Regions from separate parts of the Streptomyces sp. 11-1-2 genome, predicted to be linked through region 1. Evidence: riboswitches for the same ligand, from Rfam matches in the RefSeq annotation. Region 1 holds a riboswitch; each other region holds the start of a gene.

Region 1 (7,548 bases):
TGAGCACATGGAGCGAGACTTTCCTCAGCTCCCTTCTGGTTGCCAGATCATCCTGGACCGCAAGTCCAAGGAACGGATCCTGGACAACATCAGAAGCCAGATCAATGTCAACGTGCGACAGTTGGCACAAGAGGTTGCTGCGTATGCCGAACCGCGACTCGACGCCTACCTTCGCGAGAGTCGCCGCGAGCTCAAAGAGCTCTACCGGGCCAACAACTCTTGGACGGTCCTGCTGAGGCGAGCCAATCTCCTCACCGGCGAGCCCCCCGAAGGGGAGGCCGCACTTCTCAAACGCGTCTCTGCATTTCTCCACGTCGGTGACCCACAGCGCGTAAACGCCTACGGCCGGATGCTCGCCGATGACGCCCCGGGGTACGACTCACTCGACCCCTCAGGGCAGGCGTACGCGCGGATGCTCTTCTTCTCCTTGTGGCCACTGGGCGGTGGGTTCAGCAACTATGCCGATGGCTTTGAGTCGTTGCGCCAGCAGAGCGCCTTCCGAAGCGAACTGAGTCAGGTGTTGGCGTACAACCTGGAGCACACCGACCACTACCCCATCCCGCTCTTGGGTGAGCATGGCGGCCTACCCCTGGCCATCCATGCTTCGTACAGCCGGGAGGAAATTCTCCCTGCTCTCGGGCAGGCAGAGGTAGGCGGCTTCGTGCCAGGGAATTTTCGCGAGGGTGTGAAATGGTGCGAAGGGATCCAGACGGACGCGCTCCTGATGACGCTCGAGAAGGACGATAAAGACTTCTCACCGCAGACCCGGTACAAGGACTTTGCGATGAGCTCAGACCACTTCCACTGGGAATCGCAGAACCAAACGTCTGATTCCTCCCCCACGGGACAGCGCTACCAGCAGCACCGGGAACGAGGATCCCATGTGCTGCTCTTCGTCCGGCGCTACAAGAAGACGGACATTGGAGGGCCTCAGCCCTGGATGCTGCTCGGCCCTGCCGAATACGAATCCCACGAGGGCAGCAAGCCCATGGGCATTGTCTGGCGACTCCAGCATGAGCTGCCCGCCGACGTCTGGACCTACTCAGCCATCGCAGCGGGGTAACTCAACCGGCTGCGTGCAGCTCTGCCTCGAAGTGCGTTTGGGCTCGGTCCAAGGCCGTATCGGGATCCTGCCCATGGGCGCGAAACCAGTGGAGCAAATCGGCAATCAATGCGATCGCCGCCTCCTCCCAGCCTGCCAGCCCCAGTCGAGTCGGAGAGCTTGATCGGGCCACAGATCGGCCATAAAGGGTGAGCAGAGCCTCGGCACGGTGAACTTGGGGGCTGTCTACATGAGCGTCGTTCCTGGCGAGCTGAGTGGCGATCTCACACCAGGTGGTCTTGCCCGTCTCGGTCGGGACCACTCCCCAACGGTCCGCCACCGCCGTTACTAACGCCAAGCCGCGGCCCGACTCGGCTGTGCTTGTTGCGCTGAGCAGCGTCGGTAGTGCCCTGCCGTCCGGGTCGTGGACCTCGATGCGCACATGGGTGCCATTCATAGCGACCACCAATGTCGTCGGAGTCCCGATGCCGACATGGGTGATGACGTTGGTGACGAGCTCGGTGACGCAGGTCTGTGCAACCTCAACCAGGTTAGGCAGTCCCCACACCGTCAGGTGTGTACGCACGATCCGACGCAGGGCCGCGACTCCGCTGGGCTCCGCAAGGAAGGGAAGGTCCCATGCCTTCCTCGACATGCAGTGTTCGATGTCCATGACTCAGCCTTTCGCCGTTAGGCGACCACCACGTCATCACCCCTGGCGATCACGCGATGGCTCTTGGTTACTTCACGTGAGAGCATGGCAGCGCATATCCCGACGTGCAATGTGCAGATACGGATTCGCTCGATCGAGTGATTGGCGGGCCTCCCATCGCCCGACAAGACTGAACGGCCCCTACGTATCGAGGAGTTAGCGTGCCCGGATCACCCACCGCGCGACGCCGTCGCCTGGCGATTGAGCTCAAGAAGCTCCGTGAGGAACACCAACTCACCTGTGGCCAAGTGGGCAAAGAACTGGACTGGAGCGGTTCGAAGGTCAACCGCCTAGAGACTGGCCAGGGCCGCGTGCAGCCGTCTGACGTCGATGCCCTCTGCCGGTTCTACGGAACGTCTGATGAGCTTCGTGAACTTCTCAAGGACCTCGCCAAGCAGTCCAAGACGCGTGGGTGGTGGCATGCGTATGGCAGCGCCGTGCCCCCGTGGTTCTCGGTCTACGTTGGGCTGGAGCAGGCCGCCTCGGGACTACGTACGTACGAGTGCGAGTTTGTCCCCGGCCTGCTTCAGACGGCCGACTACGCACGAGAGCTCCATCTCGCCGCCCCTGCTCAGGACCCCAACGATGTCGAGCGCATGATCAACGTACGGATGGAGCGCCAGGCGCTCCTGACGGGCACGGGTTGTCTCGACCTGTGGGCGATCCTCAACGAAAGCGTGCTGCAACACACCATCGGCAACGCCAAGATCATGCGCGGCCAGTGCGAGCACTTACTGAACATGGCGGAGTTGAAGAACGTCACGGTCCAGGTGCTGCCGTTCGATGCTGGCACCTACCCTGCCGTCGGGGCATTTACGATCCTGGGGTTCCCGGACCAAGAGGATCCCGACATGGTGTATCGCGACGGCCTGACGGACGCGGTGTATCTCGAGCGTCCGGAAGAGATCGCTCTCTACGCCAAGGCGTTTGACAATCTACGCGCTCTGTCCTTGAGTCCTCAGCGGTCGAATGACCTGATCAGACGAGCGGCGCAAGGACTGTACTGATGACTGATATATCGCCTCTCCAATGGCGGAAGAGCAGCTACAGCAATGGCAGCGGAGGCAACTGCATCGAGACAGCCGATCTGGCGAGCGAGGGTACCGCCGTACGGGACTCCAAGGATCCGGACGGGGCCATGCTCGGGTTCTCGCACCGCGCGTGGGCGGACTTCGTGACGGCCGTGCGGGATAGGCAGTTGGGTTGAGGTGCGTTTTCGCGAAGATCTGACCGTCTACTTCGTACGTCGACCTGCCTACCCTGCCGAAGCGCCTTGCCCAGTGCAGTGGCTGCGGACGATCATTCGGGGATGAGAGCCGAGGTGCAGCTATTCGTTGTCGATGGGCCGCTTCCCGATGTGGGGGCGAGTGGAGAAGAGATCGACAGGCGCGTCGAGCAACTTGATGCGATCTCCAGACCTGTCACGGCCCAGGAGGCCAGGGCTCTGGCCGATTGCTTTGGGCCGGACGATTGCCATGGCGTCGCCTGGTCGCTGCTGCACCTCATCGAGACGGGCCCGAACCCCGTCCTCACCGTCAAGCCCGCGCCGGACGCCAATGAATGGCAGGACCGTCTCTGGACACGGGCCTTGAATGCGGGCCTCGTGCGGGAGGAGTGACGAGGGCGGGCTGGTCTGGTCTTGGGGGCGCCCGCCCTCGTTGGGGTTCTGCCTGGTCGGCCGGCGGTCAGTCCGACGCCGAGGTCAGCAGGTCCAGTTCCGGTTGGGTCAGCTTGAGGTCGACCGACGCCAGCAGGGGCGGGAGCTGGTCGACGGAGCGGGCGCTGGCGAGGGGGGCCGCGACCGTGGGCTGGGCGAGGAGCCAGGCGAGGGCGACCGTGGTGGGCTCGGTGGCGTGGTTGGCGGCGACGTCGTCCAGGGCGGCGAGGACCTTCTGGCCGCGCTCGGTCTCCAGGTACTTGGCCGCGCCGGTGGAGCGGGGGCTGTCGACCGCCGTGCCGGGGCGGTACTTGCCGGTGAGGAAGCCGGACGCCAGGGAGTAGTACGGGATGGTCGCCAGGCCGTGGCGGGCGGCGACGTCGGCCAAGTCGCCCTCGAAGGTGTCGCGCGAGACCAGGTTGTAGTGCGGCTGGAGGGCGACGTAGCGGGCCAGGCTCTCCTGGGTGGAGAAGGCCAGCTGGGCCTCCAGGCGCTCCGCGCTGACGTTGGACGCGGCGATCTCGCGGACCTTGCCCTCTCTGACCAGCTCGTCCAGGGTGGTGATGATCTCCTCCACCGGCACCGACGGATCGTCGTAGTGGGTGTAGTAGAGGTCGATGTAGTCGGTGCGCAGCCGCTGGAGGGATTCCTCGACGCCCGTTTTGATGGCGGACGAGGTCAGACCGCGGGGCTCCGGGTAGCCGGCGCCCACCTTGGTGGCGAGTACGACGTCGGAGCGGTTGCCCCGGGAGGCGAACCAGTTGCCGAGGACGGTCTCGGACTCGCCACCCTCGTTGCCCGGCACCCACGCGGAGTAGACATCGGCGGTGTCGATGAAATTGCCGCCCGCCGCCACGAAGGCGTCGAGCACCCGGAAGGACTCGGCCTCGTTGGCGGTCCAGCCGAAGACGTTCCCGCCGAGGGAGAAGGGGAAGACGGACAGATCGCCGATCTTCTGTGTGTTGTCAGCCATACGTTTTTACAACAGGTGGCTGGGCGGGGTTGTTCCTGGGGGCGGCCCCGTCGGGACGTAGCCCCGTCGGGACGTAAACCGGCGGCCCTGGCGTCAAGGGGGGAGAGAGCGCCAGAGCCGCCGGAGTATCAGGGGTTCATCCCGTGCTGGCGCAGCCAGGGCATCGGGTCGATCGGCGAGCCGCCGCCCGGCCGGACCTCGAGGTGGAGGTGCGGGCCGGTCACATTGCCGGTGGCGCCGACGCGGCCGATGACGTCGCCCGCCGTCACCTTGCCCGAGGTGACGACCATCGAGGACAGGTGGCAGTACCAGATCTCGGTGCCGTCGCTGAGGGTCAGCACGATGCGGTAGCCGTACGAACCGGCCCAGCCCGCCTGGGTGATGGTGCCGCCGTGCACCGCCTTGGCCGGGGTGCCGGTCGGGGCGGCGAAGTCCTGGCCGGTGTGGTCGGCCGACCAGATGTCGCCAGCCTGGCCGAAGCTCGCGGTCAGGGTGTACGAGCCGACCGGGAGGGTGTACGCGGCGGCGAGCCTGGCCTGGCGCTCGGCCGCGGCCTTCTTCTCCGCCGCCTCCTTCGCCCGCTGCTCGGCGGCCTTCTTCTCCGCCTCTGCCTTGGCCTTCCGCTGGGCGGCCACCTCCGCGGCCTGGTCGGACGCCTTGTCCGCGGCGGCCTTCGCCGCGGCGGTGCGGCTGTCCTCGTCCGCCGCGTTCTGCTGGTTCTCGGCCTGCTGGAGGATGCGGGCGCGGAGCGCCTCGCCCGCGTCGGTGGTGCCGCGCTGCTCGTCCTCGCTGGTGAGGCCGGCCTGGGAGAGGGGGGCGGCGGCCGTCTGCGGGCCGCTGCTGTCGTCCGACGTCCAGGAGCCGATGCCTGGCAGGTCCTTGGCGGCGGGCAGGCTGGCTTTGACCTCATCGGCGACGTGGCCGAGATCCGGCATGGAAATGGGCGGCTTGGGACGGTCCTTGGCGCTGGCCATACCGCCCGCGCCGACCGCGGCGATCACGCCGACCCCGAGGACGGCGCCGCTGCGCGCCATGGTCCCGCCCCGCTGCTTGGCCACGCGGTGCCGGCCGCGTACGGGAGCGATGGACTCCTCGGTGGGGTTCCACTCCTCCCAGGGCTCGGTCTCGAATCCGGCACCCGGGCCCTCGAACGCGTCCCCATTCGCGTCCAGGTACCGATCGTCGGGGGCGAAGTGGCCGTCCCCGGAGCTCATCCCGCCGCCGGCGTCAAAGCCGGGGCCGTAGGCGGTGGCGGTCCCCAAACCGCCTCCCCGTGTGCGATACGGGGCCTCGTCCAGGGCAGACCTGTTGGACGCCACGGAGGCGCACTCCTTTCCTTCCTTCTCGCCTACCGGGTTAGCTGACGGGTTCGGAGCAGGAAGGTCTCCTACGGGTCAGGTTCGACCCGATTCACCCCAAGGTGTTGGTTCCCCGGTTCCCTTGGTGCTGCTGGTGGTGCGGTACTGCCAGTGTGCGTACGGGATTCGGCGACGGCGCACGGTGCCGCCCTTGCGACGGTTGTGACGACCGCGCTGCGTTATCGAACGTTAATAGAGAGCGCGATGTGATTCCAAGCTGTTCTGAGGAATCCGCGCACCTTTGGCATGAACTTAGCGCTCAAGAGGGGACAAAAGAGGGCGAATCAAAGCACTGGCCAAAGGTTCGCAAAAACGCGTGCGGACCGATCGTGCAGCAATTGTTATGCGGAGGGGGCTCGGTCGACTACGCACGGTATGGACCCGGTCGGCTACGGACGGTGTGGGACGCCGCTGTCCCCCGTATGGCCGCCGCGGCTCGCACCGCCGTCGCCGTCGTGCCCGCTCCCTCGGCCGTCCCGCTGCCCATTGCCCCGGTTGCCCCCATTGCCCTGCCCGTTCCCCCGTCCGTTCCCGCGGGCCGGGGTCCGGCGGACCGCCAGCAGCGCCATGTCGTCCGATGTCCCGCCGTCCGTATGGCGCTCGACATCGGCGACCAACGCGTCGAGCAGCTCCTGCGGATCGGCGAAGCGGCGGCCGCGCAGCCGCTTCTCCGGGTCGTAGAACTCGCCGTCGCGGTTTCGGGCCTCCGTCACCCCGTCCGTGAACAGCAGCAGCGTCTCCCCCTCCTCGAACCCCAGCTCCATCACCCGGTCCGGCCACCCGGCCAACTCCCCCATCCCCACCGGCAGCGCCGACATCTCCGGCTCCAGGGCACGCACCGCGCCGTCCTCCGCCATGAGCAGCGGCGCCGGATGGCCGCGGTTGATCAGCCGCAGAGTGGAATCGCCGCGCGGAATTTCGGCCACCACGGCCGTCGTGAACCCCTCGAACACCTCCAGGTCGGCCCGCCGGGCACCCTCACGCTGCAGCGCCCGCTCCAGGCGGCCCACGAGCGCCTCCAGGGTCGTCTCCTGCTCCGCCGCCTCCCGGAAGCAGCCGAGGAGGATCGCCACGACCTCCACCGCCTGCAGCCCCTTGCCGCGTACGTCCCCGACGATCAGCCGTACGCCGTGCGGGGTGTCCTGGACCGCGTACAGGTCACCGCCGATCGCCGCGTACTTCTCCGCCGGTACGTAGCGCGCGGCGATCTCCAGCCCGGCGAGACGGGCGGGCGGCGCGGGCAGGACGGCGCGCTGGGCCGCCTCCGCGACACCGCGCGCCGAGGCGAGCCGGTGATAGCTGCGGCGTACGACACGGTTGATCGCCACCGCCAGCACGGTCACGGTGGCGACCGTGACGATCTCGGTGGCCGCCTGGGTCGGGTCCTTCACACCGTGCAACTCCGCCAGCAGACAGGTCGCGAGGACGGCGACGCAGGCCATGATGACGGTCTGGCGCAGCGGTAAGAGCGCCGCGGCGACCAGGGGGGCGGCGGCGAAGAAGGGCGAGGCGGTGTAGCCGGACGGGGTGGCCAGGTCGAAGCTGACGCCGCCGAGGAGGAGGATGGCGGGAAGCCAGCGGGCCACCCGGCGGCCCGGCAGCCCCTTGCCCTCATCCTCCGCCGGGCCAGGTCCCGCGGTGGGCCCGGTGAGCCCGTCGGCGGAGGCGCCACCGGCCGCGGCGCCGGTGGCGATGAGCGTGTGCAGGCGGGTGTGGCGGCGGTGGGCGTGCGGGCGGCTCAGCCGGGGCCAGGCCGTACGCCACTCCGTACGGGCGCCCGTACGAGCCCTGCTCCCTCGCACCCGC
Region 2 (7,548 bases), 980 kb from region 1:
CCACTCGATCGCCGGGAGCGTATGGTCCCCGCCCGGCTCCCACGGCTGCGTCAACATGCGCACGGGCGAGGCCAAGAAGTACTGGAGCCTGCTGAAGAACGGCGACGATGTGTACGTCTACGGGCGCAAGCCCGGCACGTGAACGGCACATGAGCCGATGACGTGACGATGCCGCTGCCCGGGGCTCCGGCCCCGGGCAGCGGCACGCCAAGGGCCTGTACGGCCCCGCGTCCTACGCGGGCCGCACGCTCCCGTAGATCGGCATCTCGGTGATCGGCGCCTTCTTCACCACATCGCCCGGCTTCGGCGCGTGGATCATCATCCCGTCGCCGATGTAGAGGCCGACATGGCTGATGTCGTCGTAGAAGAAGACCAGATCGCCCGGCTGGAGTTCGGACGTCGAGACGCGCGTACCGGCCTTCACCTGGTCCCAGGTGGTGCGCGGCAGCGAGATCCCGGCCGTCTTCCAGGCCGCCTGCGTCAGCCCTGAGCAGTCGAAGGAGCTGGGGCCGGTCGCGCCCCAGACATACGGCTTGCCGAGCTGCGACTTCGCGAAGGCGATGGCCTGGGCCGCCTTGGAGCTGTTGGCGGGGGTCGAGGGCGCCGTCGAACCGGAGCCGCTGTCTCCGTTCTGCTGCTCCTGCTGCTTCTTGCGCGCGGCCTCCTGCCGCTGCTTCTCGGCGAGCGCGGCCGCCTTACGGCGGGCCTCTTCCGCCTTCTTCTTCTCGATCGCCGCCAGCCGCGCCTTCTCCTTGGCGGTCAGATTCGCCAGCAGCCGCCGGGCCTCGGTCAGCTTGTCCTGGACGGTCTTCTTCTGGGTCTTCAGCTGCTTCTGCGACGCGGTCAGCGAGGCGAGGCTCTCGCTGGCCTTACCGCGCTCCTTGGCGGCGCTCGCCTGCTGCTTCTGGAAGTCGTCGACGGCCTGCTTCTGCCGACCGGTCAGCCGGTCGATCAGATGCGACTGGTCGAAGACGTCCTGCGGATCGTTGGAGAACAGCAGGGTCGCGGCGGAGCGGGCCATTCCGCCGTCGCGGTACTGGGCGGTGGCGTAGGCGCCGAGCGTGCGTCGCGCCTCGTTGAGCTTCTCGGTGCGCTGGGCGACGGAGTCCAGCAGCTTGTCGACCTTGCCCCGCTGCTGATCGGCGCGCTCCTTGGCGGCGTTGTAGCGCTGGGTGGCGCTCTCCGCCTGGTGATAGAGGGTGTCGACCTTCTCCTTGACCTTGTCGATCGACTGGGTGGCCGGTTTGGGGTCGTCGCCCGGCGCGGCGTTGGCCGTCTGGGAGAGGAGGGTGACGGATGCGAGGGCGGCCGTGGTGAACCCGACGGCCGTACGGCGGCCGTGACCGGTGAGCGGGGCCGGTATTCGGCTCCGCGGCTTGCGGTGCGACGCCAAGGGAGGCGCTCCTTCCGTGGACCGCCTACCGGGTTAGCTGTCGGGTTCGGGCGGTACGGAAGGTTGCCCTACGGCCGTGTCCGGGCGGCACTTCCGTGCCACGCCGCTTCGGGCCGATTCACCCCGGTGTCGCGTTGTCGGGTCCCCGGCTCCGGGCGCCTTACGGCGGTGCCGGACTCGGCGGAGGCCGCCCGTGCCGACGTGGTTCGCCGACGGATCTTCCGGGCCGCCTGACGCAGGACGGTAGTCAACACGTGGGGCTCCTGTGAAGACTGGTGACCGTTTTGCCCGAAACCGTTTCGTGATGTTCGGGCATCGGCTGTCAGTGGGGCGGCCTAGACTCGGGGAGCGATGAGCAGCCTCTTTGACGACAACTTCCTGGCGGACCTCGGGCTTCCTTCGAACGAGGAGCCACCACCGCCGCCCGAGGATTCGGCGCACCCCGGCCCCGATGGTGCCGAGGACGTGCCGCATCACCTCTTCAGCGGCGGCTTCGACGCGCCCGTGCCCCGGGAGGCCCACTACCGGGACGGCGCCGCGCGGCCCGTCGTGGACCCGTCCGCCCTGCTCGAGGGGTTGAACGAGCAGCAGAGAGCCGCCGTTGAGCACACCGGCTCGCCGCTGCTGATCGTCGCGGGTGCCGGCTCCGGCAAGACCCGGGTGCTCACCCACCGCATCGCCTATCTGCTCGGCGCCCGCGGCACGCACCCCGGCCAGATCCTCGCCATCACCTTCACCAACAAGGCGGCGGGCGAGATGAAGGAGCGGGTGGAGGAGCTCGTCGGCCCGCGGGCGAACGCCATGTGGGTCTCCACCTTCCACAGCGCCTGCGTCCGCATCTTGCGCCGCGAGTCGAAGAAGCTCGGCTTCACCTCGTCGTTCTCGATCTACGACGCCGCCGACTCCAAGCGGCTGATGTCGCTGGTCTGCCGGGATCTGGATCTCGACCCCAAGCGGTTCCCGCCGAAGTCCTTCAGCGCCAAGATCTCCAACCTGAAGAACGAGCTGATCGACGAGGAGACCTTCGCCGGACAGGCCACGGACGGTTTTGAGAAGACGCTGGCCGAGGCGTACGCGATGTACCAGGCGAGGCTGCGCGAGGCCAACGCACTGGACTTCGACGACATCATCATGACCACGGTCAATCTGCTCCAGGCGTTCCCGGAGGTGGCCGAGCACTACCGCCGCCGCTTCCGGCACGTCCTGGTGGACGAGTACCAGGACACCAACCACGCGCAGTACACCCTCGTGCGCGAGCTGGTGGGCACGGACACCGAGGAGACCGCGGCCGCCGAGCTGTGCGTGGTGGGCGACGCCGACCAGTCGATCTACGCCTTCCGGGGCGCCACGATCCGCAACATCCTCCAGTTCGAGGAGGACTACCCCACCGCGCGGACGATCCTCCTCGAGCAGAACTACCGCTCCACCCAGACCATCCTGAGCGCGGCCAACGCGGTCATCGAGCGCAATGAGAACCGCCGCCCGAAGAACCTGTGGACCGAGGCCGGCGCCGGGACCGAGATCACCGGCTATGTGGCCGACACCGAGCACGACGAGGCCCAGTTCGTCGCCGACGAGATCGACCGGCTCACGGACGCGGGCGACGCCAAGGCCGGTGACGTGGCGGTGTTCTACCGGACCAACGCCCAGTCCCGTGTCTTCGAAGAGATCTTCATCCGGGTCGGGCTGCCGTACAAGGTCGTCGGCGGCGTGCGCTTCTACGAGCGCAAGGAGGTCCGGGACGTCCTCGCCTATCTGCGGGTGCTGGCCAACCCCGAGGACTCCGTCCCGCTCCGCCGGATTCTGAACGTGCCCAAGCGCGGCATCGGGGAGCGCGCGGAGGCCATGATCGACGCGCTGGCGCTGCGCGAGAAGATCACCTTCCCGCAGGCGCTGCGCCGGGTCGACGACGCGTACGGCATGGCGGCCCGCTCGGCCAACGCCGTCAAGCGGTTCAACACGCTCATGGAGGAGCTGCACACCATCGTGGAGTCCGGGGCGGGCCCGGCGACCGTCCTGGAGGCGGTGCTGGAGCGCACCGGCTATCTGGCCGAGCTCCAGGCGTCCACCGATCCGCAGGACGAGACCCGGATCGAGAACCTGCAGGAGCTCGCCGCCGTGGCCCTGGAGTTCGAGCAGGACCGCGGCGAGGAGAACCCCGGCACCCTCGCGGACTTCCTGGAGCAGGTCGCGCTCGTCGCCGACTCCGACCAGATCCCCGACGAGGACACCGACGGCTCCGGCGTGATCACGCTGATGACCCTGCACACGGCGAAGGGCCTGGAATTCCCGGTCGTCTTCCTCAGCGGCATGGAGGACGGCGTCTTCCCGCATATGCGGGCGCTCGGCCAGACCAAGGAGCTGGAGGAGGAGCGGCGGCTGGCCTATGTGGGGATCACCCGGGCCCGCGAGCGGCTCTATCTGACCCGCTCGACGATGCGCAGCGCATGGGGCCAGCCCGCGTACAACCCGCCGTCCCGCTTCCTGGAGGAGATTCCGGACCAGTATGTGCGGTGGCGGCGCACCGGGCCCGCCACCCCGTCGGCGTCCATGGGCAGCATCGCCTCGACCCCGCCGTCGGGGCTGTCGTCCGGTCTGTCGTCGTCGCGTTCGCGCGCCGGGGGCAGCGGGTTCGCGACCCGGCGGGCCAAGGAGCGTCCGGTGGTCGCGCTGGCCATCGGCGACCGGGTCACCCATGACTCGTTCGGGCTCGGCACGGTGGTGGCGGTGAAGGGCAGCGGGGACAACGCGGAGGCGACGATCGACTTCGGCGAGGAGAAGCCGAAGCGGCTGCTGCTGCGGTACGCACCGGTGGAGAAGCTATAGATGTGGCTGTGGCGGCCGAAGCGCTGAGGCTGTAGCGCGCCGGTGGCGCGCTACAGCGAGCGGTCACGGGCCGGGGCCCGGGTCGGTCAGGTCGGGTCGAGGCCCTGGCCGCGCAGCCAGGGCAGCGGGTCGATGGCCGAGCCACCGCCGGGGTGGACCTCGAAGTGCAGATGCGGGCCGGTGGAGTTACCGGAGTTCCCGGAGTACGCGATGGTCTCCCCGGCCTTGACGGTGCCGGAGCGGATCTTGGCGCTGCTGAGGTGGCAGTACCAGGTCTCCGTGCCGTCCGGGCTGGTCAGGACGACCATGTTGCCGTAGGCGTCGTTCCACTGCGTCGTCACGGTGCCGTCGGTGGCGGCCATCACGGGCGTGCCGTAGCTCACCGGGAAGTCGATGCCGGTGTGCACGGACATCCAGTTGATACCGGCCTGGCCGAACATGGCGCTGAGGCCGTGCTGGGCGACGGGCAGCGCGAACTTCGGGCGCAGCGCCTCCTTGCGCGCCGCCTCGGCGGCCTTCCGCTTCTTCTCGGCGGCCTGGCGCGCCTGGAGGTCGATCCGCTCCTGGGTGCGGCTGGCGCGGTCGCGGAAGTCGTCGGCGCCCTCCCGGACCCCGGCGAGCTGGGAGTCCAGCTTGCTGTTGGCGACGGAGGGCTTCACGGGGGCCGCCGCGGTGTCGGGGGCGGCCTGAGTGGTGGACTCGTCCTTCTTGTCGCTTCCCACACCGCTGACCGAGGCGGCGGCCACGGCGGTGACGCCCAGGGCGCAGACGGAGGGGACGGCGACGGTGAGGAGCGCGGAGCGCTTGGGGCGGGGCGAGGGGGTACGGCGGCGACCGCGGCTCGCCTCCCGGCGGGGGGAGGGGGCGGATTCCCGCCCGGCCGCCGCCTCGGGTTCAGGTTCCGCTTCGGGGGCCGGGTCGTACGACTGGTCGGACTCGTGGACCGGGTCGAAGACGGCGGTGTGCTCGAAGGCGCCGGTCTGCTCGGTGACGGTGGCCTGCTCGAACGCGGCCGTCTCGTCGAACGCGGCCGTCTGCTCAAAGGCGTTGGGCTCGAAGGCGTTGGGCTGCTCGAAGGCGTTCGCCTCGAACACGGCCGTCTGCTCGAAGCTGTTCGGCTCGTGCTCGGGTTGGTGCTGGTGCTGGTCGAACCCTGTCTGGTCGAGCCCGGAGTGGTGGTCGAGCCCCTGCTGGTCGAAGCCCGAGTGGTCGAGCCCCGGCTGGGCCGGCCCCGAGTGGTCGTAGTGCTGCCCCTCGTCCACGGTCCCGTAGGCGGAGGTGTCCCAGAACTGGGTCTGGCCGGTATCCACGCCCGAGGTGTACGCCTCGGCCTCGTACCCTGCGCCCTGGTCCCACTGACCCGGCATCTCGGTGTGGCCGGTGGCGCCCGTGTCCCAGGCGCCGATGTCCCACTGGGCGCCGGTTTCGGCGTCCTGCTGGGCGGGGATGCCGGTCGGCAGGTGATAGCCGGCGGCGGCCCACATCGCGGTGGTGTCGTAGGAGCCGGAGTCGTAATGAGTCGTGTCGTACTGGGCCGCGTTGTAGTGGCCCGTGTCGTACGACCCGGTCTGATGCTGGTCGGCCGTGGCCCACTGCGAAGCGTCGTACTGACCGCTGTGGGCGCCCTGCCCGTCCTCGTACCCGCCCGGGAGCGTGCCGAAGAGCGGGTCGCCGTCACCGTAGGCCGTGGCCAGGTGGGCGAAGCTGCCGGTGGAATAGCCGTCGTACCCGGCGTAGCCGTGCGCTGTGTCCTGTCGCTGACCGTAAGCCTCGTCGTACGGATACGAGGCGTCAGGAGCGGGGACGGTCGGAGGGGCCCCCGACGGGTGACGGTCGTTCACCACCAACTTCTCTTTCGCCTCGGCTGCAGGAGAATTAGCGGCGACTGTACCCGGCGGTACGCGGCAGCGACAATCTTCCGTGAGTTTTGAGCACCACGGCAAAGGGCATTTGGCCGTCTTTCGGCTGACTGTACGCAGTTCCTTGGCCGGGTGTTCGATTGGCGTTCGGCAATTTCGGGCCTGCTGAACTATCGGGAGAGGGCCTTGTGTCGCCGTGCGGCAGTCCCTCGCCCCCTCGTCTCACGCCACCGAGACCGCGCCCGAGGCGTCCGTCGGCGCCTCGTCGGCGGCATCCAGGGCCTCGCGGATCCGTACGGCCACGGAGGAATGCACCGCCAGGGCGAGATGTCCGATTCCGTTGACGCGGATGTTCTGGGAGATCACATCCGGATGGTCTATCCGGGCCGTCTCCGCCGGGATCATCAACTGATCCACATCGCTCCAGAAAGCGATGAAACGCGTACGGCAATCAGGGGCAGGTTGCCGCAACTCCGTTATCACCTCGGAGTCCGGGCACATCTGGCGCACGAGTGGATGTGCGGACAACAAGGGCGCGATACGGGTGCCGCTGTGCGGAGTGCCGAGCGTCACCAGGGTGTGGACACGGGCGTCCCCGCCAAGACGCTGCACGTAGTAACGGGCGATCAGACCGCCCAGGCTGTGCCCGATGACATCCACCTGACCATGGCCGGTGCGGGCGCAGACCTCCTCGACATGGCGGCCGAGCAGCGCGGCGGCGGTGCGCAGATCGCAGAGCAGCGGCGAGTAGTTGAGCGCCTCGATGTGCAGTCGGCCATGGCGGCCGAGCGAGCGGCGCAGCGGTACGAAGACGGACCGGTTGTCGATGAAGCCGTGGAGAAGCAGGACGGGCCGGTGGGCCCGGCCGTCCGTGGGCAGGCGCGCCGCCGCGCCGGGCGGCGGCGGAGCGGGCGGGCGCTCCTGGCGCAGCCCGGTCGGATAGAGCAGCAGATGCCCGGCGAGCAGCGCCAGGTCGAGGGCGATGGCCCGGAGCTGTTGGATCTGTACGAGGCCCATGGCGGCCGACCTCCCGCAATGCGGCGCACAGGAGGCGGCTGGAGGCTCCCCCGTATGCCCTCATGGGCAGCCGGTCGCTTCGGGCGTGGTCATGAGCCCCGGTCATGAGCCCGGGGCAGGGCGCCGGTCAGGGCGCTTGGTCAGGGCGACTTCGGCCGTGCGGTGGCCCGATGTCCTCCGGCACCGCATGGGGAAGGCGCGCTGTGACCGCATGACGCAGGACCGCCCGTCGCACCGCGGCGCCATGCGGCTCTCGACGGCGCTGGGCGGTGCGACGGTCCCCGCTGCGGCTCCCCTGGTGTGGCCGGCCCGAAGCGTATGCGGCGTCCGCGCGGTGGATGCGCGGCGTGCGCGGATGCGGATGCGGGTACGGGCGCGGCCTTCAGTGAACGTGTCCCACGTGTGATTTCCCCCTCGCGGCGTGCCGCGAAACTGCCGGGTAGGGGATGCTGG
Region 3 (7,548 bases), 1.2 Mb from region 1:
GATGGTGTTGGAGTCGACCTCGAGGCCGTTCTTGAGGACGACATGGCCGTCGATGCAGGAGTCCATCGAGGTCTTGAGGTAGACCTCGACACCGCGCTTCTGGAGGTGCTCCAGACCCCACTGGCCCAGCTTCGGGCCGACCTCGGGGAGGATCTTGTCGGCGGCGTCGACGAGGACGAAGCGCATGTCCTCGCGCTTCACGTTCGGGTAGTACTTGGCCGCGTCACGGGCCATGTCCTCGATCTCGCCGATGGTCTCCGCGCCGGCGAAGCCACCGCCGACGAAGACGAAGGTGAGCGCCTTGCGGCGGATCTCCTCGTCCGTGGTGGAGTCGGCCTTGTCGAGCTGCTCGAGGACGTGGTTGCGCAGGCCGATGGCCTCCTCTATGCCCTTCATGCCGATGCCGTTCTCCGCGAGACCGGGGATCGGGAAGGTGCGGGAGACCGCGCCGAGGGCGATGACCAGGTAGTCGAAGGGCAGCTCGTACGTCTCGCCGACGAGCGGCTGGATGACGGCGACCTTGCGGTCCTGGTCAATGGTCGACACTCGGCCGGTGAGGACCTCCGCCTTGGGGAGCACGCGCCGCAGCGGAACCACGACGTGGCGCGGGGAGATGCTGCCGGCCGCAGCTTCGGGGAGGAAGGGCTGGTACGTCATGTACGAGCGGGGGTCGACGACCGTGACGGTCGCCTCGCCGTACCGCATCTTCTTGAGGATGCGGCGTGCCGCGTACAGGCCTACGTACCCACCGCCTACAACGAGGATCCTGGGACGCTCCGTGGTGCTCATGTTTCGAGTATCCAGCACCCTCCGAGGGGGACCTCGTGAGCCCCTTCACAAGCATGGTGACAGTATCTGCTACACTCCGCCGCCCCCGTGACGGATGCCATACTGGCAGAGGGGAACCACAAGGCGGACCGGCACGTTCCCGCCCCCTCTGAGCAGGGCTTGTGGTTGAACTCGGGAGTAGACCAAGCGGTCCGCGCCGGGGCCCGCGAAACCCCCCTGACACCTCACGATCCGGTCAGCGACGGGGCACGGCCACCGAAACCGCCCCGGAGGGCCGCATCGGTCGGCCACCAGGCGCCTTTTTCATGTGAAGAGTTTCACGAACTTTCTCGGAGGCGGTTCGCGGAAGGCCCCCGAAGGGGGTTCCGTGGCCGCTCATACGTTATTCCGCCCGCTCAGGCGATGCTCCAGGCGATCCCGTCGAGGATGTCATGTTCGCTCACCACGACCTCCTCGGCGCCGGTCCGTTCCATGATCGAAAGCAGGATGAGGGCCCCCGCGCCGATCACATCGACCCGCCCCGGGTGCATCACCGGAATCTCCGCCCGCTCGGCGTGGGTGGAGCCGAGCAGCTTCGCGGTGATCTCGCGGACCTGGTCGACGGTGATCCGCGAGTGGTGGATCGCGGAGGAGTCGTACTCCTCCAGACCCAGCGCGATCCCGGCCACAGTGGTGACCGAACCGGCCAGCCCGACCAGTGCGTGGCCGTCCGCGGGACGGCAGGCGCGGGTGAGCGGCACGGTCCGCTCGGCGAGGTCCAGCGCCGCGTCCACATCGCCCTTCATGGCGGCGAGCTGATCCTCCGTCGGGGGATCGGTGATCCCGCCGTCCGCCACCAGATGGCGCTCGGTCAGCCGGACGCAGCCGATGTCCACGCTGCGGGCCGCCCGCACCCGCTCGCCGCCCTCGACGAACTCCGTCGAACCGCCGCCGATGTCCACCACCAGATACGGCCCGGCCACATGATCATGGCCCTTGAGCTCCTTGGTGGCCCCGGTGAAGGAGAACTCCGCCTCCTGGTCCCCGGTGATCACCTCGGGTTCCACGCCCAGGATCTCCACGACCCCGCGCACGAACTCCTCGCGGTTCTCGGCGTCGCGGGAGGCGGAGGTGGCCACGAAGCGGATGCGCTCGGCGCCCAGCTCACCGATGACCCCCGCGTACTCGCGGCAGGCGGCGAAGGTGCGCTCCAGGGCCTCGGGGGCGAGCCGGCAGGTGCGGTCCACGCCCTGGCCCAGCCGGACGATCTTCATCCGGCGGTCGAGTTCGATCAGCTCCCCGGTGGCCGGATCGGCGTCCGCCACCAGCAGCCGGATCGAGTTGGTGCCGCAGTCCACGGCGGCGACGCGGGTCATGCGCTCCCCTCCCGGCTCGCGCCCTCGGCCCCGCAGGGGCTCACACACGGGCCCTTGCGCCACCACTCCGGCAGCATCGCGAGCGCCTCGTCCCCGAGCGGATTGACACCGGGCCCGGCCGCGAGGGCGTGGGCGACCAGGACGTGCAGGCACTTCACCCGGTCCGGCATCCCGCCCGCGCTGGGGAAGCCCTGGAGCACCTCGATGGCGTCGCGGCGCGCGATGTAGTCCTCGTGGGCGGCGCGGTAGGCGGCGGCGAGCTCGGGGTCGGTGGCCAGCCGGGCCGTCATCTCCTTCATCACGCCCTCGGCCTCCAGCGTGCCGATCGCGGACGCGGCGCGCGGACAGGTCAGGTAATAGAGGGTGGGGAAGGGCGTACCGTCCTCGAGCCGCGGCGCGGTCTCCACGACGTCCGGATTGCCGCAGGGGCAGCGGTGCGCGATCGCACGCAGGCCCCGGGGCACGCGGCTGAGTTGCTCCCGTACGGCGTGAATGTCCGCGTCGGTGGGCGCGGTGGGCTCCGTCTGGGGCGGGGGCGTATCCATGAGTGGGAAAGTTCTTCTTCTTCGTTTCGATTCGTCACCGGGTGCGACCGGTGGCCGGAGCGCGGCGCCTCAGCGGCGCGCGCTGCCCGCCCCCGCCGCGTCCGCCGTGTCCACGGCGTCCCAGAGGTTGGAGTACCAGGGGCGGCCGGCCGCGCCCTGGTCGGTGGAGCGCTCGGTGGAGCCGCTGCCGTCCACCACGCTGTAGCCGGTCTCCCCCGGCATCAGGAAGTGCAGCCGCTCCCGGGCCTGCTGCTCGGTGTAGGCGGGGTCACGCAACCGGGCCTTCCGCTCCCGCAGCTTCTTCACGTCCTCGCGGGCCCGCTGGGCCTCGCTCCGCTGCTCGGCGATGTCGGAGCGCTGGGAGATGTACTGCCGCATCGGGTAGGCGAGCGCCACCACCAGGGAGCAGACGACCAGCGCGAGCAGGGCCGCGCGGCCGGTCAGCCGGCCCCGGCGGCGCTTGGTCCGCACCCGGTAGACCCGGGCGGCGGCGTGCTCGCCGAGCGCCTTGAGCCTGGTCGCGGTGGAGAACCGTTCGCGATCCGCCGGCACGTCGCCTCCCCGGAGATGACTTCGCTTGAGTGACGCGTAACGCCGTCCCCGGTCACGGTACGGGACCGCGGCCGGGGACGGGTGTCAGACGTGTCTGCTACTTGAGGTCGTACGCAGGTCAGCCCTTGAAGCGCGGGAAGGCCGAGCGGCCCGCGTACACCGCGGCGTCGTCGAGGATCTCCTCGATGCGCAGCAGCTGGTTGTACTTGGCCACCCGCTCGGAGCGGGCCGGGGCGCCGGTCTTGATCTGGCCGCAGTTGGTGGCGACGGCCAGGTCGGCGATGGTGACGTCCTCGGTCTCACCGGAGCGGTGCGACATCATGCACTTGTAGCCGCTGCGCTGGGCCAGCTCGACGGCGTCGAGGGTCTCGGTCAGCGAGCCGATCTGGTTGACCTTGACCAGCAGGGCGTTCGCGGTGTCGCTGTCGATACCGCGGGCGAGCCGCTCCGGGTTGGTGACGAAGAGGTCGTCGCCGACCAGCTGGACCTTGTCGCCGAGCTGCTCGGTGATGGTCTTCCAGCCGTCCCAGTCCTCCTCGTTCAGCGGGTCCTCGATGGAGACCAGCGGGTACGCGGCGACCAGCTCGGCGTAGTACGAGGTCATCTCGGCGGCGGTGCGGGACTTGCCCTCGAACTCGTACGACCCGTCCTTGTAGAACTCGGAGGCGGCGACGTCGAGCGCGAGCGCGATGTCCTGGCCCGGCTGGTAGCCGGCCTTCTTGACCGCCTCGAGGATCAGGTCGAGGGCCTCACGGTTGGAGCCGAGGTTCGGCGCGAAGCCGCCCTCGTCGCCGAGGCCGGTGGACAGGCCGCGCTCCTTCAGCACGGACTTCAGGGTGTGGTAGACCTCGGCACCCCAGCGCACGGCCTCGGAGAAGGACTCCGCGCCCACGGGCGCGATCATGAACTCCTGGATGTCCACATTGGAGTCGGCGTGCGACCCGCCGTTGAGGATGTTCATCATCGGGACCGGCAGCAGATGGGCGTTCGGGCCGCCGAGGTAACGGAAGAGCGGGAGGTCGGACGCCTCGGAGGCGGCGTGCGCGACCGCGAGGGAGACGCCGAGGATGGCGTTGGCACCGAGCGAGGACTTGTCCGGGGTGGCGTCCAGGTCGAACATCGCCTGGTCGATCAGACGCTGCTCGGTGGCGTCGTAGCCGACCAGCTCGGGGCCGATCTGCTCGATGACGGCGAGGACGGCCTTCTCCACACCCTTGCCGTTGTAGCGGTTCTTGTCGCCGTCACGGAGTTCGAGGGCCTCGAAGGCGCCGGTGGAGGCGCCGGACGGAACGGCGGCACGGCCGGTGCTGCCGTCGTCGAGGCCGACCTCGACCTCGACCGTGGGGTTGCCTCGCGAGTCGAGGATCTCGCGAGCTACGACGACGTCGATGGACGGCACGAGGTTCTCCTTCGTATGGGTCAGCGGTAGCAGCACGAGCCTAACGGGCCGGGAGGGCTGCACCCCGCGTTCGCCCGCCCCACGAGACGGGGGCGTGACACAAAAAGCCAGATTCTGAATCACATATCCAGATTTCTGGTGAATCGGGCAATGAGGGAACCCCGGTGGGCGCGCCATAGGGGCGGCACGCCCGACCGGGGCTCGTCTCAGGGTTCTCGGGCGGCGGCCTCAGGCCGCGGCTGCGACCGTGACTCAGCCGAGGTGCAGCTTCTGGCCCGGGTAGATCAGGTCGGCCTTCTCCACGATGTCGTCGTTCAGCTTGAAGAGCTTCTTCCAGCCGCCCTTGACGTGGTGCTCCTTGGCGATCTTGCCGAGGGTGTCGCCGGACTTGACCTTGTACTCGCCGTCACCCTTCTTGATCGGGCCACGGGGCTGCTCACGCGTGGCACGCTCGGGCGCGGTGTGCGGCTGGGCCTTCGGCTGGGCAGGCTGGGCGGCCGGGGCCGACTTGGTGGAGGCCGACGGCTGGTCCTGCGAACCGGAGGGCGCGGACGGCGCGGACGGGCTGCCGCCGGAGGTCAGACCCTTGCCGCAGACCGGCCAGGCGCCCTTGCCCTGGCTGCCGAGGACCTTCTCGGCTATCTGGATCTGCTGGCCCTTGCTGGCCTTGTCCGCGGTGGGCGCGTAGGCGGTGCCGCCGTACGCGGCCCAGGTGGAGCTGGAGAACTGCAGGCCACCGTAGTAGCCGTTGCCGGTGTTGATCGACCAGTTGCCACCGGCCTCGCACTGCGCGACCTGGTCCCACTGGGCGCTGGTGGCCGCGGAGGCGGAGGTCGCCCCGATGAGGGGCGCCGCCACGGCGGCACCGGCGAGACCGGTGAGCGCGGCGATACGGGTGGCCTTGGAGGGACGGCGGTGCTTCCCGTTGGACTTCAGCATCGTTGGTTCGTTTCCTCACCGACGCCTACGAGGTGAGCTGTCGGGTTCGGACGTGAGTTGCCCGGCCGGTCGCGATGATCGCTCCCGGCTTCACCCCTAGCCGACGAGCCCGTGTCCACAGGCCACTCGGCACCTACCTTGGGTCCCCCGCTCCTGCCTTCGGCGCTGACGCGTCGGATTCCCCCCGACCGCCGGCAGGATTCGGCGTGACGATCGACGGTGCCCGCGGTGGCGAGCGGAAAGACGTTAAACACACCTCCCGAGAACGTTCAAACACCCCAATGGCAGCGAATGGGGCTGTAATTGATCTCACCCGGCCCACATCGGCGCAGGTAGGGCCGGGTGAGGAGAGATCGGACACGAGGTGCGCCCCGGAAATTGTGACGAGATGTATGTCTCATCGGAACCAGATCGGGCAATTCACCCCGAATCACTGCTCCCTGATGGTGAGGTCAAGTCGCTGACCAGGGATGATCAGGTCGGGGTCGATTCCAATGAGGTCCTCGTTGCTCTCGTAGAGCCCTTCCCAACCTCGGGACACATTCCGGTCCTCGGCGATGCCTGACAGATTGTCACCGGGGCGAACGGTGTAATCGTCACCCGCGGGGCTCCGGTCGCGGTCCGCGGCGTCGCGCGAGGCGTGGCGTCCGGAGGGCTGCCCGTCCGCCGAATCGCCGTCCTCGGCCCGCTCCCCGGCATCCGGGGAGCCGCGGTGGCGGCCGGAGGGCGAGGGGTCGGCGGAGGGATCCGCCGAGGACCCCTTCGAGCCGCCCGAGGCCGAGCCGCCCGAGCCGCCCGAGGCCGGGTCATCCGAGGCCGAACCGCCCGACGTCGGGTCATCCGATGCCGAGCCGTCCAGTCCGTCGGGGGACTTGGAGGTGTGGGGGGCTTCCGGCTTCTCGGTCGATCCGGACGAATCCGGCTTACCGGCGCTGTCGGACGCCCCCGAACGGTCCGACTCCGGGGAGGAGGAGCCGTCCCGCTCCCGGTCCCCCGCCTCGCCCCGGCCCGCCCCCGGGTCCCGGGTGGCCGTGCCACCGGGGTCCACATCGGGGGCGCCGGAGCCGTCGGTGAGCCCGGCGCCCAGCGCACAGCTCGGCCAGGCGTCGGGGCCGCGGTCGCCGAGGATCGACTGGGCGATGGATATCTGCTGGGAGCGGCTGGCCAGGTCGGGGCGCGGGGCGTACTCCGTGCCGCCGTAGTCCTTCCACATGTCGAGGGTCAGCTGCAGTCCGCCGTAGAAGCCGTTGCCCTCGTTGGCGCTCCACATACCACCGCTCTCGCACTCGGCGACCTGATCCCAGGTGGCGGTCTGGGCGGCCTGTGCGCCGGACGCCCCGAAGAGGGGCAGGGCGATGCTCGCTCCCGTGACCCCCGCCGCGACGATGATGGCCGGAGCCTGACGGGGGCGACGGTGTCGACCATTACCGGAACGCATGCGATTGCCCTCTCTATGGCGAACTCGGTTGCCGGTGAACATAGCGAGGGCACTCGATCATCACAAGCCGATGTATCCCAGGTCACGCCACGGTCACACGGCTGATCATTCGTCACCAATGTCCGTACGTACGGGGCTTGGCGGCCTCAGTGGTCCGCGGAATTCCAGGTCACCGGGAGCGTGCGCAGCCCGCGCATGATGAGCCCGCCGCGCCACCGCAGATCCTCCGGCTCCGCCGCGAGCCGCAGTCCGGGCAGGCGCCGCAGCAGGGTGGCGATCGCGGTCTGCGCCTCCAGCCGGGCGAGCGGGGCGCCGAGACAGTAATGGATGCCGTGGCCATAGCCGAGGTGCTGGTTGTCGCGGCGGGTGAGGTCGAGGACATCGGGCGCCGCGAACCGCTCGGGGTCCCGGTCGGCGGCGGCGAGCACCACCAGCACCGGCTCCCCTTCGGCGATGTGCTGCCCCGCGAGGGTGAGCGGCTCGGTGGCGAACCGCCAGGTGGCGATCTCCACGGGTCCGTCGTAGCGCAGC
Region 4 (7,548 bases), 1.8 Mb from region 1:
AGATGGAGCGGGCGCAGGCGCAGATCGAGCGCGAGTGGCTGGACCGGCTGGCCACGGTCGGCGGCCGGGCCGACGAGCTCTGCCGGTACGCCGTGCTCTTCGGCGACCCGCAGCTGGCGCTGACCGCCGTGGAGCGAGTGCTCGACATCACCGCCGAGGAGGTGCGGGCCGTGGCCGCGGCGCGGCTGCGCCCCGACAACCGCGCCGTGCTGGTCTACGAGCCCGTCCAGGGCGCTGAGGACGCAGCCGACACCGCCGAAGCCGCCGAGACCGACGCAGAAGGGGAGGCGGCCCAGTGAGCGACGCCGTCACCGCGACCATGACCTTCCACTCGCAGCCCAAGGGCGGTGCGCCCAAGCCGTGGGCGTTCCCGGCCCCCGAGCGCGGTGAGCTGTCCAACGGCCTTACGGTGCTGCGCTGTCACCGCCCCGGCCAGCAGGTCGTCGCCGTCGAGATCAATCTGGAGGCGCCGCTGGACGCCGAGCCGACCGGGCTCGAAGGCGTCGCCACGATCATGGCGCGCGCCCTGTCGGAGGGCACCGACAAGCACGACGCCGAGGAGTTCGCCGCCGAGCTCGAGCGCTGCGGCGCCACGCTGGACGCGCATGCCGACCACCCCGGCCTCCGCGTCTCCCTGGAGGTCCCGGTCTCCCGGCTGCCCAAGGCGCTCGGGCTGCTGGCCGACGCCCTGCGCGCCCCCGCCTTCCCGGACGGCGAGGTCGAGCGGCTGGTGCGCAACCGGCTGGACGAGATCCCCCATGAGCTGGCCAACCCGGCCCGCCGCGCCTCGATGGCCCTCTCCGCGGCCCTCTTCCCGGCCGAATCGCGGATGTCCCGGCCGCGCCAGGGCACCCAGGAGACCATCGAGGGCATCGACGCCGCGGCCGTGCGGGCCTTCTACGAGGCGCATGTCCGCCCTTCCACGGCCACCGCCGTCATCGTGGGCGATCTCACCGGGGTCGACCTCGATGGGGCGCTCGCCGACACCCTGGGCGCCTGGACGGGCGGGGCGGGCGCGCCGCGCACGGTTCCCCCGATCGTCGCGGACGACCTCGGCCGTGTGGTGATCGTCGACCGGCCGGGCGCGGTGCAGACCCAGCTGCTCATCGGGCGCGTCGGCGCCGACCGCCATGACCGGGTCTGGCCCGCGCAGGTGCTCGGCACGTACTGCCTGGGTGGCACCCTCACCTCCCGCCTCGACCGTGTGCTGCGCGAGGAGAAGGGCTACACCTACGGGGTGCGCGCCTTCGGCCAGGTGCTGCGCTCCGCGCCCCCGGCGCCCTCGGGCGGCTCCGCGGGCGCCGCCATGCTGGCGATCAGCGGCTCGGTGGCCACCGAGGTCACCGGGCCCGCGCTGGAGGACCTCTGGAAGGTGCTGCGCACGCTGAAGGAGGAGGGGCTCACCGACGAGGAGCGCGATGTCGCGGTGCAGAACCTGGTGGGCGTCGCCCCGCTGAAGTACGAGACGGCGGCGTCCGTCGCGGGCACCCTCGCCGACCAGGTCGAGCAGCACCTTCCGGACGATTTCCAGGCGCAGTTGTACGCCCGCCTCGCGGAGACCGGCACGGTGGAGGCGACCGCCGCGGTGGTGTCCGCCTTCCCGGCGGACCGGCTGGTCACGGTGCTGGTCGGGGACGCCTCGGCGATCGAGGAGCCGGTCCGGGCGCTGGGCATCGGCGAGGTGCGCGTCATCTCGGGCTGAGCCGCCCGGAGTTGGCCGGTTGGCCGGATCCGGACCAAGAACCCGCGATCCGGCCGGCTCGCTGACGATCCGGGTCCGCTGGACGATCCGGCAGCCGGTCCGGTCAACGAGCTCACCGCGGAAGGACCCTGGCCCCGTAAGGATGCCGGGGTCCTTCCTTCATGCCCGATTTGCGGGAGTGACAGCTTGTTTGGTTTGTGGCGAGAGCAACAAAAAACCGGAACCGTTTGGTGATCGAAAGCGGGCCCGTTTAGCGTCAGTCCGGCTGTTCGCCAGCAACCCGCCGCACCCGCGGCACGGACAGTCATCGCCGAGTCCCCGTACGGCGCGAGCCAGGGGAGCCGGGGACCCACACGTCCCCAGGGGTGAATCGGGCGCCTTCCCCGGCCGGGGGAGGAGTCCGTAGGAGACCTTCCTGCTCCGAACCCGTCAGCTAACCCGGTAGGCGAGAAGGAAGGAAAGGAGTGCGCCTCAGTATGGCGTCCACCCGCACTGCCACCGGGAAACACCGCCGCACCACCAAGATCAACGTCCGCGCCGGCGCGAACGTCGTGGGCATCACCACCGTCGCCTCGGGCGTCGTCGCCGGGATCACCGGACAGGCGTTCGCCGCGGACACCGGCCCCAGCCCCCAGCAGACCGGTCTGACCCAGGCGATCGTGATCGGCGACGGGATCGCGGACCACATCGAGGCCCAGGCGCAGTCCCAGGAGACCGCCGCCGAGCAGGCCGCCGCGAAGGCCAAGGCGGAGGCGATCGCCCGCCAGGAGGCCGCCAGAAAGGCGGAGGCCGCGGCGAAGAAGGCCAAGGCCGAGCGCGAGGCCAAGGAGCGCGCGGCGCGCGAGGCCGAGCGCAAGCGCCTCAACACCTTCGAGACGCCGATCAGCGGCTCCTACGTCTCCACCGGCTACGAGGCGGCCAGCGGACTGTGGTCCTCCGGCAGCCACACCGGCATCGACTTCCACGCCTCCTCCGGCACCTCGGTGCACTCCGTGGGCATGGGCGAGATCGTCGAGGCGGGCTGGGGCGGCTCCTACGGCAACAACGTCGTCATCAAGATGAACGACGGCACCTACACCCAGTACGGCCACCTGTCGTCGATCAGCGTCTCGGTCGGCCAGAAGGTCACCCCCGGCCAGCAGATCGGCCTGTCGGGCGCCACCGGCAACGTCACCGGACCGCATCTGCACTTCGAGGCCCGCACCAGCCCGGACTACGGCTCGGACATCGACCCCTTGGCGTATCTGCGCTCGCACGGCGTCAACGTCTGACCTCGCGGGACTCCGCGCACGTCCGACCTCGCGGGACTCCGCGCACGCCGGCGGTCCCGCGAGAATCCGAGAAGGCCCCGTCCACCGGACGGGGCCTTCGGCGTGCCGCCGCCGGCTGACCAAAAAATATCCATGAAATGCACTCCGCCATCGGAAATGACGTCCGATTGGAATAGAGTCGTTCAATGCGCGTTCCATGGATGCGTTTCGCGGGCGTTAAGGCGGAGGTTCGACAATGTGGGACCGGAAGTGAGCGGGGATACGACCGCGGTCCAGGGCGGTCGCCGGATTTCGGCGCATGCGGTGTGTACGGCGATTCGCGACGACATCGTCTCCGGCACATATCAGCCCGGCAGCCGGCTCACCGAGGAACTTCTCGCCCGGCGCTACGGCGTCTCGCGGGTGCCGGTCCGCGAGGCCCTGCGCACCCTGGAGTCCGAGGGCTTCGTGACGACCCGGCGGCACGCCGGTGCCTGCGTCGCCCAGCCCTCCGAGCGCGAGGCGGCCGATCTGCTGGACATCCGGGCGCTGCTGGAGCCGCTGGGTGCCGCACGGGCCGCACAGCGTCGCACCGAGGCCCATCTGAAGGTGCTGCGCGGGCTGGTCCGGCTCGGCCGGGAGCGGGCCCAGCACGGCCGGCTCGGTGAACTGCGGCCGCTGGGCGACTGGTTCCACGAGACGCTCGCCCAGGCGTCCGGCAGTCCGAGCCTGGCCGCGATGCTCGTCCAGCTGCGCCGCAAGACCGTGTGGGTGTACGCGGCCGCTCCCGCGCCGCAGCCCGTAGCGCACGCCGCACCGCCCGGGGGCGCCCGGCGTCCCGACCCGGCGGCGCGGGCCGTGGAGTCCTGGGCGGAGCACGGCGCGCTGGTGGACGCGGTGGCGCGCGGCGACGCCGACCGGGCGCGGGCGCTCGCCGCGGCGCACACCGAGCGCGCGCTGGCGGAATACCGGCAGCGCCGCCCCACTCCGGTGAGGGCTTCGAAACATTCCGTAAACACGGCGAGCGGCCGGAATTAACAGCGATCCCGTATACAACTCTCGGGAATTCCCGGCGCGGTTTCGCGGCGCCCGGTTCCCGGTCCTCCGAGTCGGGGTGGAAACGGAAAAGCAACGGGGCCGCGGTGGCCGTAATGGCCACCGCGGCCCCGCCGTGCCGAATCCTTGATCCACGCGGGAATCACACGGGAATCACCTGTGAATCAGAGGGGGATCAGACGGTCTCGGGAAGCTCCTCGAGGCCCTCCGCCACCAGCTTCGCCAGCCGGTCGAGCGCGACCTCGGCATCGTCCGCGTCGGAGGCGAGGACGACCACCTCGCCGCCCTGGGCGCCGAGGCCCAGCACGGCCAGCATGGAGGCGGCGTTGACCGGGGTGCCGTCGCCCTTGGCGATCGTGATGGGGACGCCGGCGGCGGTGGCCGCCCGGACGAAGATCGACGCAGGGCGGGCGTGCAGGCCCTCGGCCCAGCCGATGGTGACGCGGCGCTCAGCCATGGTGTTGCCCTTCAGGTGTGACGGGTGCTGTTGTCTAGACCAAAATCATACGGTGTCCGGATTCACCCGGCCGATGTCCGAGTGAGCCCGGGCATGCCCGGACTGGCCCGATACGGACCTTCCCCCGACACTTGGCCCCGACGCAAGGGTGTCCACCATCCGGACCGGGCGGGCCCGTACCCTGGGCCCCATGCGGAGCCCGTCGGACCATCACGCCTACCCGACCCACTGGGAAGCCGATGTGGTGCTCCGGGACGGCGGTACGGCACAGATCCGTCCCATCACCCCCGATGACGCCCAGCGGCTGGTCAGCTTCTACGAGCGGGTCTCGGACGAGTCGAAGTACTACCGCTTCTTCGCGCCCTACCCCCGCCTCTCCGACCGCGACGTCCACCGCTTCACCCACCACGACTACGTCGACCGGGTGGGCCTGGCGGCCATCGTGGGGGATGAGTTCATCGCCACGGTGCGTTACGACCGCATCGACGGACGGGGGATGCCGGCCGCGGCCCCCGCCGACGAGGCCGAGGTCGCCTTCCTCGTCCAGGACGCCCACCAGGGCCGCGGAGTGGCCTCCGCGCTCCTCGAACACATCGCCGCCGTCGCACGCGAGCGGGACATCCGCCGGTTCGCCGCCGAGGTGCTGCCCGCCAACACCAAGATGATCAAGGTGTTCACGGACGCGGGCTACACCCAGAAGCGCAGCTTCGAGGACGGCGTCGTCCGCCTCGAATTCGACCTCGAACCCACCGACCGCTCCCTGGCCGTCATGCGCGCCCGCGAGCAGCGGGCCGAGGCCCGCTCCGTCCAGCGGCTGCTCGCGCCCGGCTCCGTGGCCGTCATCGGCACCAGCCGCACGCCCGGCGGAGTCGGCCGCACCGTGCTGCGCAACCTCCTGGACGGCGGCTTCACGGGGCGCGTCCACGCCGTCAACCACGCCTTCCCCGACGACATGGCGCACCTGGAGCCCGAGGGGGTCCCGGCCCACCGCTCGCTGCGCGCCATAGAGGAGCCCGTGGACCTCGCCGTCGTCGCCGTCCCCGCCGAGCGGGTGCCCGCCGTCGTGGCCGAATGCGGCGAGCACGGCGTCCAGGGCCTTGTCGTGCTCTCCGCCGGATACGCCGAGAGCGGGAGCGAGGGCCGCGACCGGCAGCGCGACCTCGTCCGCCAGGCCCGGTCCTACGGCATGCGCGTCATCGGCCCCAACGCCTTCGGCGTCAGCAACACCGCCGAGGGCGTCCGGTTGAACGCCTCCCTGTCCCCGCAGCTGCCCGACCCCGGCCGGCTCGGCCTGTTCACCCAGTCCGGGGCGATCGGCATCGCACTGCTGTCCGGGCTGCACCGGCGCGGCGCCGGGCTGGCGAGCCTCGCCGGGATCGCGGGGATATCGACCTTCGTATCCGCGGGGAACCGCGCCGACGTCTCGGGCAACGACCTCCTCCAGTACTGGTACGACGATCCGCGCACCGACGTCGTCCTGATGTACCTGGAGTCGATCGGCAACCCCCGCAAGTTCACCCGGCTCGCGCGGCGCACCGCCGCCGTCAAACCGGTGGTCGTCGTCAAGGGCGCCCGCCACACCGGCAGCGCTCCCACCGGCCATGCCGTGCCCACCACACAGATCCCGGACGCCACCGTCTCCGATCTGCTGCGGCAGGCGGGCGTCATCCGGGTCGACACCGTCACCGAACTCGCCGACACCGGGGTGCTGCTCGCCTCCCAGCCGCTGCCCGCAGGTCCACGCGTCGCCATCCTCGGCAACTCCGAGTCGCTCGGCCTGATCACCTACGACGCCTGCCTCACCGAGGGGCTCCGCCCGCTACCGCCCCGCGACCTGACCACGGCCGCCGCCCCGGACGACTTCCGGCGCGCCCTGGCCGAGGCCCTTACCGACGACGCCTGCGACGCCGTCGTGGTCACCGCCATCCCCTGGGTCGGCGACGGGAATGCCGGCCCTGGGGACGGCGACGGCAGCGCGAAGGCCCTCGCGACGGCCGTAAGGGAGGCGGCCCAGGCTTCCGGGCCCGGTCCGGCCAAGCCGGTGGCCGTGGTCCACCTGGAGATCCAGGAGCTCGCGGAGGCCCTGGCCGGCACCGGCGGCGAGCCCGCCCCTGGCACCCGCCGGATCCCCGCCTACCCCGCCGCCGAGCGGGCCGTGCGCGCGCTCGCCGAGGCGGTGCGGTACGCGCACTGGCGGCAGGAGGCCGCCGAGCCCGGGCGGGTCCCCGAGTACGACGACATCGACGAGGCGGGTGCGGCCGCCGACATCCAGGTGCTGCTCGCCCCGGCCGACGGCACCCCGGCCGACGGCGCGGGCCGCGGGACCGGCGACGGTAAGGGCGACCGCGCGGGCGGCGGGATCGGTGAAGCCACGGGCAGCGTGCCCGGCGACGACGTGGGCCTCGGCGTCGAGCTGTCCGCCGCCGACACCCAGCGCCTCCTGGCCCGCTACGGCGTCAGCGTGCTGCCCGCCCTCCCCGCGCCCGACCCCGACGCCGCCGTGCGGGCCGCCGAGCGGCTCGGCTTCCCGGTCGCGGTCAAGCCCACCGCCGCCCACCTGCGCCACCGCGCCGACCTCGGCGGGGTACGGCTGGAGCTGGGCAGTGAGACGGAACTGCGCCGGGCCTACGCCGAGTTGACCGACTACCTGGGCCGGCCCGAGGAACTGGGGCTGGTCGTGCAGCGGATGGCGCCACGCGGCGTGGACACCGTCGTCCGGGCCGCCATCGACCCCGCCGCCGGGGCCGTGCTCTCCTTCGGGCTCGCCGGCGCCCCCTCCGAACTGCTCGGCGACACCGCCCACGGCCTCGTCCCCGTCACCGGCCGGGACGCCGCCGAGCTGATCCGGTCCATCCGGACCGCGCCGCTGCTGTTCGGCTGGCGCGGCTCCAAGCCCGTGGACACCGCGGCCCTGGAGGAACTGCTGCTGCGGGTGTCCCGCCTGGTGGACGACCAACCCGAGATGGTCGCCGTCGACCTCGAACCCGTCGTCGTCGCCCAGCAGGGCCTCTCCGTGCTCGGCGCCTCGGCGCGGCTCGCCCCGCCGCCCCCGCGCACCGACCTGGGCCCCCGCCACATGCCCG

What was found. A riboswitch is a leader RNA that binds a small molecule or an ion and turns the genes downstream of it on or off. The one in region 1 is predicted to bind cyclic di-AMP.
Positions count from the first base shown of each region.
Region 2: another riboswitch for cyclic di-AMP. It lies ahead of CGL27_RS21705 (NlpC/P60 family protein); the one in region 1 lies ahead of CGL27_RS26225 (M23 family metallopeptidase).
Region 3: another riboswitch for cyclic di-AMP. It lies ahead of CGL27_RS20880 (transglycosylase family protein); the one in region 1 lies ahead of CGL27_RS26225 (M23 family metallopeptidase).
Region 4: another riboswitch for cyclic di-AMP. It lies ahead of CGL27_RS34295 (M23 family metallopeptidase); the one in region 1 lies ahead of CGL27_RS26225 (M23 family metallopeptidase).

Region 1 is NZ_CP022545.1:6,169,234-6,176,781, reverse strand. Features, by position in the region: gene CGL27_RS26255 (DEAD/DEAH box helicase) at 1-1,063, shown strand, start outside; gene CGL27_RS26250 (ATP-binding protein) at 1,065-1,715, opposite strand; gene CGL27_RS26245 (helix-turn-helix transcriptional regulator) at 1,916-2,761, shown strand; gene CGL27_RS26240 (DUF397 domain-containing protein) at 2,761-2,961, shown strand; gene CGL27_RS26235 (hypothetical protein) at 3,064-3,372, shown strand; gene CGL27_RS26230 (aldo/keto reductase) at 3,440-4,384, opposite strand; gene CGL27_RS26225 (M23 family metallopeptidase) at 4,513-5,703, opposite strand; cyclic di-AMP (ydaO/yuaA leader) riboswitch at 5,715-5,884, opposite strand; gene CGL27_RS26220 (PP2C family protein-serine/threonine phosphatase) at 6,132-7,548, opposite strand, start outside.
Region 2 is NZ_CP022545.1:5,192,006-5,199,553, reverse strand. Features, by position in the region: gene CGL27_RS21710 (L,D-transpeptidase) at 1-142, shown strand, start outside; gene CGL27_RS21705 (NlpC/P60 family protein) at 233-1,393, opposite strand; cyclic di-AMP (ydaO/yuaA leader) riboswitch at 1,400-1,571, opposite strand; gene pcrA (DNA helicase PcrA) at 1,745-4,219, shown strand; gene CGL27_RS21695 (M23 family metallopeptidase) at 4,306-6,060, opposite strand; gene CGL27_RS21690 (alpha/beta fold hydrolase) at 6,301-7,095, opposite strand.
Region 3 is NZ_CP022545.1:5,007,979-5,015,526, forward strand. Features, by position in the region: gene CGL27_RS20855 (NAD(P)/FAD-dependent oxidoreductase) at 1-789, opposite strand, end outside; gene CGL27_RS20860 (Ppx/GppA phosphatase family protein) at 1,185-2,144, opposite strand; gene CGL27_RS20865 (DUF501 domain-containing protein) at 2,141-2,689, opposite strand; gene CGL27_RS20870 (septum formation initiator family protein) at 2,759-3,241, opposite strand; gene eno (phosphopyruvate hydratase) at 3,360-4,640, opposite strand; gene CGL27_RS20880 (transglycosylase family protein) at 4,893-5,579, opposite strand; cyclic di-AMP (ydaO/yuaA leader) riboswitch at 5,587-5,754, opposite strand; gene CGL27_RS20885 (transglycosylase family protein) at 6,010-7,017, opposite strand; gene CGL27_RS20890 (cytochrome P450) at 7,164-7,548, opposite strand, start outside.
Region 4 is NZ_CP022545.1:7,967,175-7,974,722, forward strand. Features, by position in the region: gene CGL27_RS34285 (pitrilysin family protein) at 1-299, shown strand, start outside; gene CGL27_RS34290 (pitrilysin family protein) at 296-1,702, shown strand; cyclic di-AMP (ydaO/yuaA leader) riboswitch at 2,001-2,164, shown strand; gene CGL27_RS34295 (M23 family metallopeptidase) at 2,179-2,973, shown strand; gene CGL27_RS34300 (GntR family transcriptional regulator) at 3,223-3,990, shown strand; gene CGL27_RS34305 (HPr family phosphocarrier protein) at 4,184-4,465, opposite strand; gene CGL27_RS34310 (bifunctional GNAT family N-acetyltransferase/acetate--CoA ligase family protein) at 4,656-7,548, shown strand, end outside.